3 regions of the Parageobacillus sp. KH3-4 genome follow, and region 1 is predicted to be linked to each of the others. Evidence: riboswitches for the same ligand, from Rfam matches in the RefSeq annotation. Region 1 holds a riboswitch; each other region holds the start of a gene.
What was found. Region 1 has a riboswitch for S-adenosylmethionine ahead of MWM02_RS14680 (methionine biosynthesis PLP-dependent protein). Riboswitches for the same ligand answer to the same signal wherever they lie in the genome.
Positions count from the first base shown of each region.

Region 2: it holds a riboswitch for S-adenosylmethionine, as region 1 does, so the genes downstream of both, MWM02_RS12380 (hypothetical protein) here and MWM02_RS14680 (methionine biosynthesis PLP-dependent protein) in region 1, are expected to answer to the same signal.
Region 3: it holds a riboswitch for S-adenosylmethionine, as region 1 does, so the genes downstream of both, MWM02_RS02600 (methionine ABC transporter ATP-binding protein) here and MWM02_RS14680 (methionine biosynthesis PLP-dependent protein) in region 1, are expected to answer to the same signal.

Region 1 covers NZ_AP025627.1:2,920,876-2,925,131, forward strand. Annotated here, with positions in the region: gene metC (cystathionine beta-lyase) at 1-686, opposite strand, end outside; gene MWM02_RS14680 (methionine biosynthesis PLP-dependent protein) at 690-1,793, opposite strand; SAM riboswitch class I at 1,872-1,984, opposite strand; gene MWM02_RS14685 (alpha/beta hydrolase) at 2,202-2,930, shown strand; gene MWM02_RS14690 (YjcG family protein) at 2,996-3,517, shown strand; gene MWM02_RS14695 (GNAT family N-acetyltransferase) at 3,519-3,953, shown strand.
Region 2 covers NZ_AP025627.1:2,458,390-2,462,645, forward strand. Annotated here, with positions in the region: gene MWM02_RS12370 (AbrB family transcriptional regulator) at 1-909, shown strand, start outside; gene MWM02_RS12375 (VOC family protein) at 1,081-1,464, opposite strand; gene MWM02_RS12380 (hypothetical protein) at 1,491-1,823, opposite strand; SAM riboswitch class I at 1,892-1,998, opposite strand; gene opp4A (oligopeptide ABC transporter substrate-binding protein) at 2,108-3,895, opposite strand; gene MWM02_RS12390 (ABC transporter permease) at 3,909-4,256, opposite strand, start outside.
Region 3 covers NZ_AP025627.1:524,038-528,293, reverse strand. Annotated here, with positions in the region: gene MWM02_RS02610 (MetQ/NlpA family ABC transporter substrate-binding protein) at 99-938, opposite strand; gene MWM02_RS02605 (methionine ABC transporter permease) at 955-1,623, opposite strand; gene MWM02_RS02600 (methionine ABC transporter ATP-binding protein) at 1,613-2,641, opposite strand; SAM riboswitch class I at 2,736-2,844, opposite strand; gene MWM02_RS02595 (SCP2 sterol-binding domain-containing protein) at 3,367-3,714, opposite strand; gene MWM02_RS02590 (thioredoxin family protein) at 3,933-4,253, opposite strand.

The sequences.
Region 1 (4,256 bases):
GCGTTTTGCAATTTATACAGCTGTTTAGCCAGTTCCTCGTCTTTGACAACAGCAAGGCCGGCAACGACGTCGCTATGCCCCGCCAAAAATTTCGTCGCGCTATGGAGAACGACATCGACGCCGAGATCAAGCGGGCGCTGCAGCGCGGGAGTCATAAACGTATTATCCAAAAACGTTAAACAGCCGTTTGCTTTTGCTAGCTTAACGATGCCGCGAATATCCGTCACTTTTAAAAGCGGATTTGATGGCGTTTCGACGTAAATGACTTTTGTGTTCGGGCGGATATGGGATGCCACTTCATGCAAATCGGTCATATCGACAAACGTATATTCAATGCCAAAGCGGCTCAATACTTCGGTAATCATGCGGTACGTGCCGCCGTAAACGTCTTCTGTCACGAGCACATGATCGCCTTTGGACAGAAGGAGAAAGGCGGTGGAAATCGCCGCCATTCCGGATGAGAAGGCGAAGCCGCGCACCCCGCCTTCTAACGCTGCGATCGTCTCTTCCAACGCTTCACGCGTCGGATTACCCGAACGGCTATAATCATATTTGCCGAATGTGTCAAAATCAAATTGATGGAACGTGGAAGCGTGCTGAATCGGCACGCTGACTGCTCCCGTTTGCGGATCCATTTTCCATTTGTTATGGAGCAGTTTTGTTTGAAAAGAGACGCGTTGTTCCATCTTTTACACCTCCTTCATTTTTTGCAGCGCTTGCGACAAGTCGGCAATTAAATCTTCGACATGCTCGATGCCGACAGAGAAGCGAAGCAGCCGGTTACAGATGCCATTGGCGATGCGGATTTCTTCCGGAATATCAGCATGCGTTTGCGTCGCCGGATACGTAATAAAGCTTTCGACTCCCCCCAAACTTTCGGCGAACGTAATAATGCGCAAGCTTTGCAAAAAACGGTTCACCCATTTTTCGTCGCGCAAGCGGAACGATAACATGCCTCCTCTTCCCGGATATAACACGTCGGTAATATCTTCATGGGCAGCTAAAAATTCGCTGATGCGTTTCGCGTTTTCTTCGTGCTGGCGCATGCGGAGCGCCAGCGTCTTCATGCCGCGGATGAGCAGCCATGAATCAAACGGCGAAAGCACGGCGCCAATGGCATTGTGATATTCCGCGAGCCGCTGACAAAGCTCCTCCCCCTTCGCAACGACAAGGCCTGCCAGCACATCGTTGTGGCCTCCTAAATATTTTGTCGCGCTATGAATGACGATATCGGCCCCTTGCTCGATCGGGCGCTGAAGAACTGGCGTGTAAAACGTGTTGTCAACAATGAGAATCAGCCCGTGTTTTTTCGCAAGCTTCGCCACTTCCGCGATATCCGCTTCCTGCATTAACGGGTTCGTCGGCGTCTCTAAAAAAATCGCTTTCGTTTTTTCGGTGATCAAGTTTTCGACCAATCGCATATCGCGAAAATCTACATATTGAAAAGACAAGCCGTATTTTCGCCAGCCCCGTTCAAATAAACGATATGTCCCTCCATATAAATCGGCGGAAACGAGAAATTCATCTCCGCTTTCAAACAGCGCAAGAACCGTCTGAATCGCGGCCATGCCTGAGCTGAACGCGTAGCCTTGATCGCCGCCTTCTAGCTTCGCGATCGCTTCTTCCACGATTTTCCGCGTTGGATTGCCAGTACGAATATAGTCAAATCCAGTGGATTGGCCAATTCCTTCATGCCGGTACGCGGTCGAAAAGTAGACGGGCGGATTGACCGTTCCTGTCACCGTGTCACTGCGGTTCCCGATTTGTGCCAACAGCGTTTCCATTTTCTCCATTTTTCTCTCTCTCCTTCTTTCGTAAAATAAAAAAAGCCTTCTAAGAAGAAGACTTTTTTATACGTCCATCAGTGCTTCTTCTTATCTGCCGAATTGAAAGATTCAATTCGCTGGATTTAGCACCTGGCCAATGGATTGGCTGGTTGCTGAAGTTTCATAGGGCCAGTTCCCTCCACTTCTCTTGATAAGAATGCATCTCCATTATTCAATTTTCTAATTATTAAAAAATGTACCTCATTCGCCGCGAGTTTTCAAGCATTTTTTTCGTTCCGCTCATTTTTGTTGCATTTTTTTATAAAAAAATCGTTTATTTTTTCAAAAACTGATGCTAGCGCACTGCGTTTGTTAACATGGTTTAACAAAATATGTTACAATAACAGAAAGAATTTGTTTTTATGGAGGATGCACATGGCAGCAGCAAAAGGGACAATGCGCGATTATACAATTTACAGCAACGAACTGAACGAGGAAATAACACTGCTTGCCTATTTGCCCAGCACGTTTTCTCCGTTTCATAAATATTCTCTTTTGATCGCGCAAGATGGGAAAGATTATTTTATGTACGGGAAAATGAAAAGCGTCATCGAACAGCTGATGGAAAGCGGCAAGATTGATCGCACCATCGTCGTTGGCATTCCGTACCGTGATGTCAAAGACCGCTATGAGAAATATCATCCGAATGGAAAGAAAAACAGCCGCTATTTGCGTTTTTTGGCGCACGAGCTCGTGCCGTTTCTCGATCAAACGTTTCCTACGTACCAAATCGGAAAAGGACGCGCGCTCATCGGCGACTCCCTCGGCGGCACCGTATCGCTAATGGCAGGACTATTGTATCCGCATACATTTGGAAAAATCGCGATGCAGTCGCCATATATAGACGAAGGGATCATCGCGAAAATTCAGCAGTTTGCCGGCCCACCATTATTGCAGATTTACCATTCGGTAGGCGAAAACGAAACGGCGGTCAAAACGACGGATGGAAACGTGCGCGATTTTATCACGCCAAACCGAAAGGCGAAAGAAGCGTTTTTGCAAAAAGGTTTTTTATACGAATACCACGAATTTGCCGGCGGCCATGCATGGACGTATTGGCAGCCTGATGTCCCGCTCGCGGTTGAGCGCATCCTTGCTTTGTAAGCACTACAACACTTTTCGGAATTTTGTTATAATGAAGTACCAATGATCATAAGGAGGGATTTTTTATGAAATATGGCATTGCTTTATTTCCTTCAAAGCGAATACAAGACTTTGCCAATTCATATAGAAAGCGCTACGATAGCCATTACGCCCTCATTCCGCCGCATTTAACATTAAAAGAACCTTTTGAAGCCGATGACCAGCAAATTCAAAAAATAGTGAAAGAATTGCGCAAAATCGCCGCGGAAACAGACGTCATCCCGTTAAAGGTGACAAAGTTCAGTTCTTTTTACCCAGCAAGCAATGTCATTTATTTAAAAGTGGAGCCGAACGAAACGTTGCAGCGCCTTTATGAACGGCTTCACAGCGGGATTTTTGCCGGTAAACCGGAATATGTATTCGTCCCGCATATCACCATCGGCCGTGATTTGCCAAGCGCTGAATATGCCGATGTGTATGGACAGCTGCGGATGCAAAACGTTCACTTCGAGGAAACCGTCGACCGCTTCCATCTTCTTTATCAATTGGAAAACGGCGCATGGACGGTATACGAAACATTTCATCTAGGAGAAAAGGAGCAGGAATAACATGAACGTCGCAATCGGGGGAAAAAACGATACGCCTTTATATAAAGATGCATTGCTTGTCCGGCGAATCGTATTTATCGAGGAGCAACATGTTCCAGAAGAAGAAGAAATCGACGAATTTGAGCAAGAAGCTACACATTTCGTTTTGTACGACGGGGAAAAACCGGTCGGCGCCGGCAGACTTCGCACGATCGATGACGGTGTCGGTAAAATCGAACGAATTTGCGTTTTGCCGCAATATCGCGGCCGCGGGGCAGGAAAGCAGCTGATGGAAATGATCGAGATGTTTGCGAAAGAACAAGGCATCCGAAAAGTAAAACTAAATGCGCAAACACATGCAGAGCCGTTTTATCAGAAACTTGGATATCACACCGTTTCCGACGTGTTTATGGATGCTGGAATTCCTCATGTAACAATGGTAAAGTCGCTTCTTTAAAGACCGTATCGAACGACGGTACGGTCCACATTTTCCCGCACCCTTGCGCGCTGATCATGGCCATTGCCGCTCTCTGTTAATCCTCAATGGTTATGTCAATTCCGTCTCTCTGTCCAGTCCATTTGCACGATTTTCGCTGCGGCATATCCTCCTAGGAAACTTTCCATCATAAGCTGCTCGCTTGCTTTAGGCTTTCGCCGCACAGCCGACGGTCTCTTTCTAGTTATTGTGTAAAATTCCCTCTCCGCCTGGCAAACTTGGGCCACCGGAAAATACAATTGCTTTTTGCCTTGGTTTCTTACA
Region 2 (4,256 bases), 460 kb from region 1:
GCAGCACCAAAAGCGTTATCCAACAGCGGACTTGTCGTATTAGGGACGTATTTCGGACTGTCTTTTACAAAAGAAACATTGGCGACGATCGCCCCGTATATTTTTCCTTTTCTGGTTGTCGCCGTTTTATTGATTGTCATTAATATTTTTAATAGTATCGCAGTGACAAAATGGACGCACATCGATAAAGTGACAAGCGTGTTTGCATCGGTTCCCGGCGGACTGTCGGAAATGGTCGCCGCAAGCGAGTCGCTAAACGCCAACACCGCTTTAGTGACGATTTTCCAAACGATTCGTTTATTAACGGTCGTTTTTCTTGTGCCATCCATCGTCGTTTATTGGTTAAACGGCAATTCAGCGGCAAGCGTCGCGACCGCTCAGGCGGCAGCGGCTTCTTCCGATGGCCATTATGCTTGGTTTTTATTAAGCATTTTTGGAGCGCTTCTTTTACGGAACGTCATTCCGGCGGCATACGTCGTCGGACCGCTCGCCGTAACAGCAGCAATGCATGTAGTCGGAGTGAACTTGCCGTCGCTGCCCGCATGGTTGATCATTTTGGCGCAAATCAGCGTCGGAATGAACATGGGAAACCGCATTACGTTAGAAGATATAAAGCTTGGCGGAAAATTCGGCTGGGTATATTTCCTGCTCGCACTAGTGCTGATCGTCCTTTCGTTCGGATGCGGCTATTTGTTTGCGAAATTAACGAATCTCCCGCTGGCAACCGCGCTATTAAGCCTTGCGCCAGGAGGGCTTGTGGAAATGGTATTAACAGCGCAAACAGTCGGGGGAGATCCGGCAATTGTCAGCTCCTTGCAATTTGTGCGGTTTCTTCTCGTCATTATTGTTGTGCCGAACGTTTTGAAATGGGTATTTCGCAAATTCCCATCAATGGCAGAAACGTCGTGAAAAAACCGCTCTGTTTCCGTTTTGAACAGAGCGGTTTTAATAAGCATCTCCGTTCTTTCTTATTATCATCTAGCCCGCGGGCGATCGGTTCGCATTGCTTGCTCCCGCGGCACCGCTTCTTCACGGCCGCTCACTTTCAGCCCGCATGAATGCCTAACCTTTTTCATTTTCTCATTTTGCCGGTTCGTAAAATTCGATCCATTCGCCATCAGGACCAAGGAAAAACAAATATTTCGCGCCGTTTGGCAGCGTCGTAATATCTTCCCATACAAACGGGACGCCAAGCGATTGAAGACGTTCTTTTTCTTGTTCAATCCCTTCCACCGTAAACGCAACGTGGTGCACCTTTCCTTCTGTCGGCAAATTCGGATTGTATCCTTCGATTAATTCGACAATGACAGAACCGTTTAATCCTAAAAATGCCAGTTTCATCGAACCGTTTGTATGTGTCATCTCATCGAGCAAGTCTAAACCGATTACATCTTGATAAAATTTTTTCGATGTTTCGATGTCTTTTACTTGAATGCCAACGTGTTCAAATTTTTTTACCGCCATCATATTTCTCTCCTTTTTTATTATTTTTAAGATTGAGAAAATACAGCCCGCAAATATGGGGTCATATGTACGAGGAAAACTCCCTTTTTTTCTAATCCACGGAAAATACAGCGGTCAAGCGCATAAGGAGCAGCGGCTTTCCATTCTTCGACTTCCGCAAGCGTCAAAATCAAATAAAAATCTTTTCCTTGCGTATGGCCATATAGTTGAAAAAAATTCGCGTAACAGTCAAAATGAAGCACTGTCTTTTTGTCAAATTGCAACAGCTGCTTTCTTACGCAGCGGGCGACATGGGAAGCGAACAATTCTGCTTTCAAATGCGCCGCCATATAACTGCGAATCGAGTCATTTTCGCACACCCGGCATTCCCACCTCCTTCTGGACATAAAAACCCCTTTCGCCTGAATGATGCGAAAGGGGCCAGCCGTCCTTATCATCCAAAGCGAAACCGCTTTGCGGGTTGGAGCACCTTGCGAAATATGCAGGTTGCTGTGGAGTCATCGAGCCCGGTCTCTCGTCCACTCTTGATAAGACTATATGTAGTTTGTTTTTATCTTATCATGGTATCTTTGTGATGACAATCATTTTTTGTTTTCTACCATAGAAAAGAGAAGAGCAAAAGCGCCCTCCCCTTCTTTATTTGTTATTGCGCCACTTCCGGCTTTTCCGAAGTGACACCGACGTCTTTCCATTTCCAAATGAATGGGTCGATATCAGCCGAATAGTTTTTCACGCGGTTGTTGACCGCATAAATGATCGAGCGGTATAGCGTCGGAATTACTGGCACCTCTTCATTCATTAACGCTTGCCATTCGTTGTAAATTTTTTTGCGGTATTCTTTATCAAACGCTTGCTCAGAATGGCCTTTTTCAAGCAATTCATCATTTTTCTCATTTACCCAGCGAGAAAGATTAAACATGACATTGCGGCCATATAATCCATACGGATCCACATCAGTTCCTGTTGCCCATGCCGCAGCGAACACATCGACTTTCGGGTCATCGTTCTGCACCATGTCATAGAACGAATTGAATTCCGCCAAACGGCCATCAACTAGCTGCACATTCAAGCCGACGTCTTTCCAGCATTGCATATAAAACTTCGCCAGCGGCTCGGCGATGTCCCCGCCGCTCATCGAAAGAAAATTAATGGTGAATTTTTTGCCATTTGGATCTTCGCGGAAGCCGTCGCCGTCGACATCTTTATATCCAGCTTCATCCAACAATTTTTTCGCTTTTTCTGGGTCATATGTGTATCCTTTCGCATTTTTGTCATGGTAGCTTGGGAAGGATGGCGGAATGAGCGTCGTTGCCGGAAAGCGCAAACCGTGATAAAGCCTGTCTGCGACTTCCTTATTATTAATTGCATACGCCATCGCTTGGCGAAGCTTTTTGTTTTGGAATTTCGGATTATCCATCACGTTTTCTTGCTTTTCCGCATCCCAATGGCCGAGTTTAAAGCCGATGTAGTTGTAAGCTAAATCAATTTTGCCAACAAATTGAATGTTTTTCGTCCCTTTCGCGCTGACATATTGATCTGTCGGGAATTCGGCAATGTCAATTTCTCCTTTTTTGAGCGCTTGCAATACGACTTGCGGGTTAACGACTTTTAAAATAACGCCTTTTAAGTTCGGTTTTCCGTTCCAATAATCGTCGTTGCGAACGAATTCAACCGATTCGCCCGGGACGATTTTTTTCACTTTAAACGGGCCAAAGCCAATTGGATTTTTGCGGATTTTATCCGATTTCGCCAAATCTTTAATCGGGACATCTTTTAAATAATGTTTTGGCAGCGGATGTGCCCAAATGCCCGTCATTACGGACGGGTTGGCATGTTTCCACGTAATGGTTAGCGTTTTGTCGTCAATGACTTTAATTCCGGAAATTTTGTCCGCTTTTCCGCTATGGTATTCCTCCATGCCGACGATATCTTGCATGAGCGCGTCTCCGTAGCGGACGCCTGTATAATCTTTATGGCCGATGACCAAGTAAGCATATTCTAAATCTTCCGCTTTGACCGGTTCGCCGTCATGCCATTTGACATTATCTTTAATTTTGATCGTCATCGTTTTTTTGTCGTCGGAAAGCTCGTATGTCGCCGCGCCGTCGTTCGTAATTTCATAGTCTTCGTTAAAACGGAACAATGGTTCGTCGAAAAATTGCAAAACTTCAGAATCTGGATCACCTTCGTAAAATGCATAGTTCAGTGTCCCTTCAAATGGCGTATCGGACACTAATCCGTAATTCAATACACCATCTACGATTTTCCCGTCATTTTTCACAGTCATCGGGAATTTGCTAATGTCTTCCTTTTGCGCCGCCTTTGTGTCCTTGCCGTCTTTATCGTTGCTTGTAGAACTGCTGCATGCCGTCAATCCTAATAAAAAGACGGCAAACACTACGAAAAACCTCCAATGCCATGTTTTCCTCATTTTTTCTCCCCCTTTATCCTAATCGTTGTCTTGCATCAGCCGCGCGCTTTAACGCCTGGCCGATAAAATTTATGCATAACATCATTACTAAAATAAGCAATGATGCTGGTAACCAAACCCACCATTTGTTTTGCAAAACATCGGGATTCATCGCATAGCTGACAAGCGTTCCCAAACTTGGCGTGCTTTCCGGCAAGCCGAAGCCCAGATAGCTTAGTCCGGACTCAATCCCAATATTTCCGGCAAGGTTTAATGTTAAGTTTACAATAATGATCGAGCTTAAATTGGGCAAAATTTGAAAAATAATAATTTTCCAATCCGGCGTGCCAAGCGTTTTCGATGCGCTTACGTAGTCCAACTC
Region 3 (4,256 bases), 1.4 Mb from region 1:
AGATGATCTTGCGTTTTATTTGTTAGCTCCATTGTGCCGCTTGTCTCCATTCTTGAAAAGCTGCAAAAAATAACGGGAGCGATTTGCCCCCGTTATTTTTATTGTGCCGCCGGAATGACGGCACCTTTATATTCTTTTTTAATAAAGTCTTGAATTTCTTTCGACTGCAACACTTGAACAAGCGTTTTAATTTCTTTGCGGTTTTCGTCGCCTTTACGTACAGCGATAATGTTGACATACGGGTTATTTTTCGGCGACTCGACAGCAATCGGGTCTTTTGCAGGGTCCAAACCGGCATCTAGCGCATAGTTCGCGTTAATCACAACCGCATCGCCTTCGCCGTTTTTATAAATTTGCGGCAGCATTCCCGCATCAACATCTGCTTCAAATTTTAAATGTTTCGGATTCTCGACAATGTCTTTCACTGTTGCTTTTGTTTTGTCCACGCCGTCTTTTAACTTAATCAGCCCTTTTTCTTGCAGCATGGATAAAATGCGGCCATGATCTGCAACCGAGTTGCTCATGATGATCGTTGCACCGTCTGGAAGTTCTTCCAAGCTTTTATACTTTTTCGAATAAATGCCGATTGGCTCAATATGAATGCCGCCAGCGTTGACAAAGTCATATCCATGCTCTTTTTTCTGTGATTCTAAATATGGAATGTGTTGGAAATAGTTTGCGTCAATTTCTTTATCCGCCAACGCTTTGTTTGGTAAAACATAATCTTGGAACTTCACGATTTCTAAGTCAATACCTTTTTCTTTTAAAATCGGTTTTGCTTTTTCCAAAATTTCCGCATGTGGAACATTCGAAGCTCCAACCACTAATTTCGTCAATTTCCCTTCTTTTTGGCCATTAGACGCGTTGTTGTTGCCTCCGCACGCTGCTAATGCCAACACAAGGACAGCGGCAAATAATGCACTAAGCCATTTTTTCATATCGATTTCCCCCTTTTTATCGTTTATCTATTTTGGAAGTGACAAAGTCACCGATAAACTGAATGACAAATACAATGATTAACACGAGCACGGTGGCGACAAACGTCACATCATTATGGTTGCGCTGAAATCCTTCTAAATACGCTAAGTTACCAAGACCACCGGCGCCGACAACTCCCGCCATCGCCGTATATCCGACTAAAGCAATTGCCGTTACGGTAATTCCGGACACAAGTGCAGGCAGTGACTCTGGAAGCAACACTTTCCAAATAATTGTTGCCGTCGATGCTCCCATTGCTTTCGCCGCTTCAATAACGCCTTTATCAATTTCACGGAGCGCAATTTCAACCATTCGCGCGTAAAATGGCGCCGCTCCGATAATGAGCGCCGGCAGCGCGGCGTTGGCACCAAGAATCGTCCCAACCATCCATTTCGTCAACGGAATTAATAAAATAATTAATATAATAAACGGAATAGAACGGAAAATATTAACGGCAGCAGCAATGATCATATTCGCCAAGCGGTTCTCCCATAAGTTGCCTTTTGATGTTAAAAATAAAAGCAGTCCAAGAATCGTTCCTAATATAAATGTCGCCACAACTGCGATCCCTGTCATATAAAGCGTCTCAACAGTAGCTGCCCAAATCATATCCCACTCTACGTTCGGTAAGAGGTTAGCGAGCATTTGTAATCACCTCCACCGCCACTTGCTGATTTCGAATATAATCAATCGCGCGGGCAACTTCTTCTTTCTCTCCATCCATATGGACGAATAAGACACCATAAGCACCTTGATGTGTCTGCGAAATTTTTCCTTGCAAAATATTCGCGTCGACTTGAAACTGACGAACGACATTGGCAATGAGCGGCTGCTCGGCGGCTTCGCCGACAAACGTCAATTGGACAACCGTTCCATTTGGGTATTTATCAAGTAGGTGAGTAATCGTTTCTTTTGTTTCTTCCGGTTCGACCACTTGCTGAACAAACCGTTTCGTAATCGCCTGTTTTGGCTGACGGAATACTTGCAGCACTTCGCCTTGCTCGACGATTTTTCCGTTTTCCATCACCGCGACGCGATCGCAAATTTTGCGGATCACGTGCATTTCATGGGTAATTAATACGATCGTCAATCCTAAACGTTTATTAATATCGACCAAAAGTTCCAAAATGGAATCGGTTGTTTGTGGGTCTAGCGCGGACGTTGCTTCATCGCACAATAACACTTTTGGATTGTTCGCTAACGCACGCGCGATGCCGACGCGTTGTTTCTGCCCGCCGCTAAGCTGTGATGGATAGGCATCTTCTCTTCCTTGCAATCCAACAAGCTGAATGAGTTCGTCGACTCGTTTCTTTCGCTGATCTTTCGGCACGCCGGCAATTTCTAACGGAAACGCAATGTTTTCACGGACGGTTCTCGACCATAATAAATTAAAATGTTGGAAAATCATCCCTATTTCTTGGCGAGCCTTCCGCAGCTCTTTTCCTTTAATATTAGCAATATCACGTCCGGCAACAATGACTTTTCCTTTTGTCGGTTTTTCCAATCCGTTAAGAAGACGGATTAACGAGCTTTTTCCTGCTCCGCTGTACCCAATGATGCCAAAAATTTCCCCTTCCTTTATTTGTAAAGTAACATTATCCACCGCTGTCACAGATCCGTTTGAAGCTTCATAGATTTTTGTCACGTTTTCTAATAAAATCATGCACATTTTCACCTTCCTTCATGCAAAAAACACTCGCAACAAAAAGAAAACCCTTCTGCTCAAGAGAACAGAAAGGCAATGGTCACCGTTCTGTCTCTTATCTCTCAAAGCAGACGCTTTGTGTGAATTGGCACCATTTCAGCGAATCCGCTGACGGTTGCCGGGTTTCATTGGGCACATCCCTCCACCTCTCTTGATAAGAGCACAAATGCACTTTATTCAGTTAAAATGTCTCATTAGTTACGAATGTGATTTTATCATTATATGTCGAATAATGTCAATAAAAATATTATAGTAAAAATATTGAAAAATAGCATGACAGTCTTTTGGGATGATGAGGCGGAAATGTCAGATGTCATTCATCGCCCATTCCAAATCGTCAATTAAACCATGAACATTTTTTGACGCCGACAGATAGACGAACAAATCTTCCGCCCCACGGATAGTTTTAGTTTTTCTTCGTGTAGCTGTTGATATGCAGTGCCCGCTGGATGGATAATTAAACTTTTCGTATCCCAAAAAGAGAGGGGGACTCTTTTCTTATCTTTCAAATCCATTCACTTCGCCGGAATCATCACCGTACTCAACAACCGGTTCCGGGCTTTACCGGTGCAGTTCCCCTGCCTCTCGCGGAAAAGTTTTTATTTCGCCATTTTTTCTGAATAGTACTACTAATTTTATAATCTGTCAATTATTTTTTATAAAATTCATTGATTGTATTATTTTCAGCAAACATAACCATACGGCTTTGACAAATGAAGCAGCGACTCGAGCAGCAGCATATGCCGGAAACTTCCAGAAATATTCACTTCGCGAAGCCGAATTTGTTGTTGCAATTTCAGCCTTCCATTCAACATCGCTTCAATCGCCTCTTTCGATCCCCGGACAGTCAACACCCGCCGTTCATCTGCCGCTTCCTTCTGCTCGATCTTATGTTTAGAAATCGCCACAACTGCCGTTTCTGTTTCGCACTCAAATTGAATGTATAGTTCCTCTTCTGGCAAAATCGGTGATAAATGATTCAACTTTTGCATTCGTTCTGTAAGCTGTTTTATTAATTCACGTATATCCATTTATATCCTCCTCCCCCTTTATCCGTTACCCATTTATTTCATTAGAAAAGGGGGAGAATCCTTTATAAAAATCTCGACAAATCCTCTGGAAAATAGGCAAGACACTCATCATTTCCCAAGAAATGATGTCAAACAAGGTCAAATAATCGTTTATTTTATATGCTTTATCGCACTGCCGGCTTTGACCCATTTTTCGCTTTGCTCATGAAAAAATATCCTTACCTGTTTTCCGTCCAAAATTTCTTTATTGTTTCGTATAAATACGGTACAGAATGAAACGCGTATAATTTGTGAACGATATTGCCGCCATCAAATAAAAGAAGACATGGAACGCTTTCAATTTTCCATATGGCCGCACGCTCGGGCATATAATTAATATCGATTTTGTAAAACGGAATACGCGGAAACAGCTCTTCCACCACTTCCATCATCCGCTCGGCAAGCTGGCAAGTGCCGCACATCGGCGTATACACGTAAAGGCAAACCGTCTCTTCCTTATCAATGATGTCATCTATTTCATCTAACTGTATTTTTTTCATCGC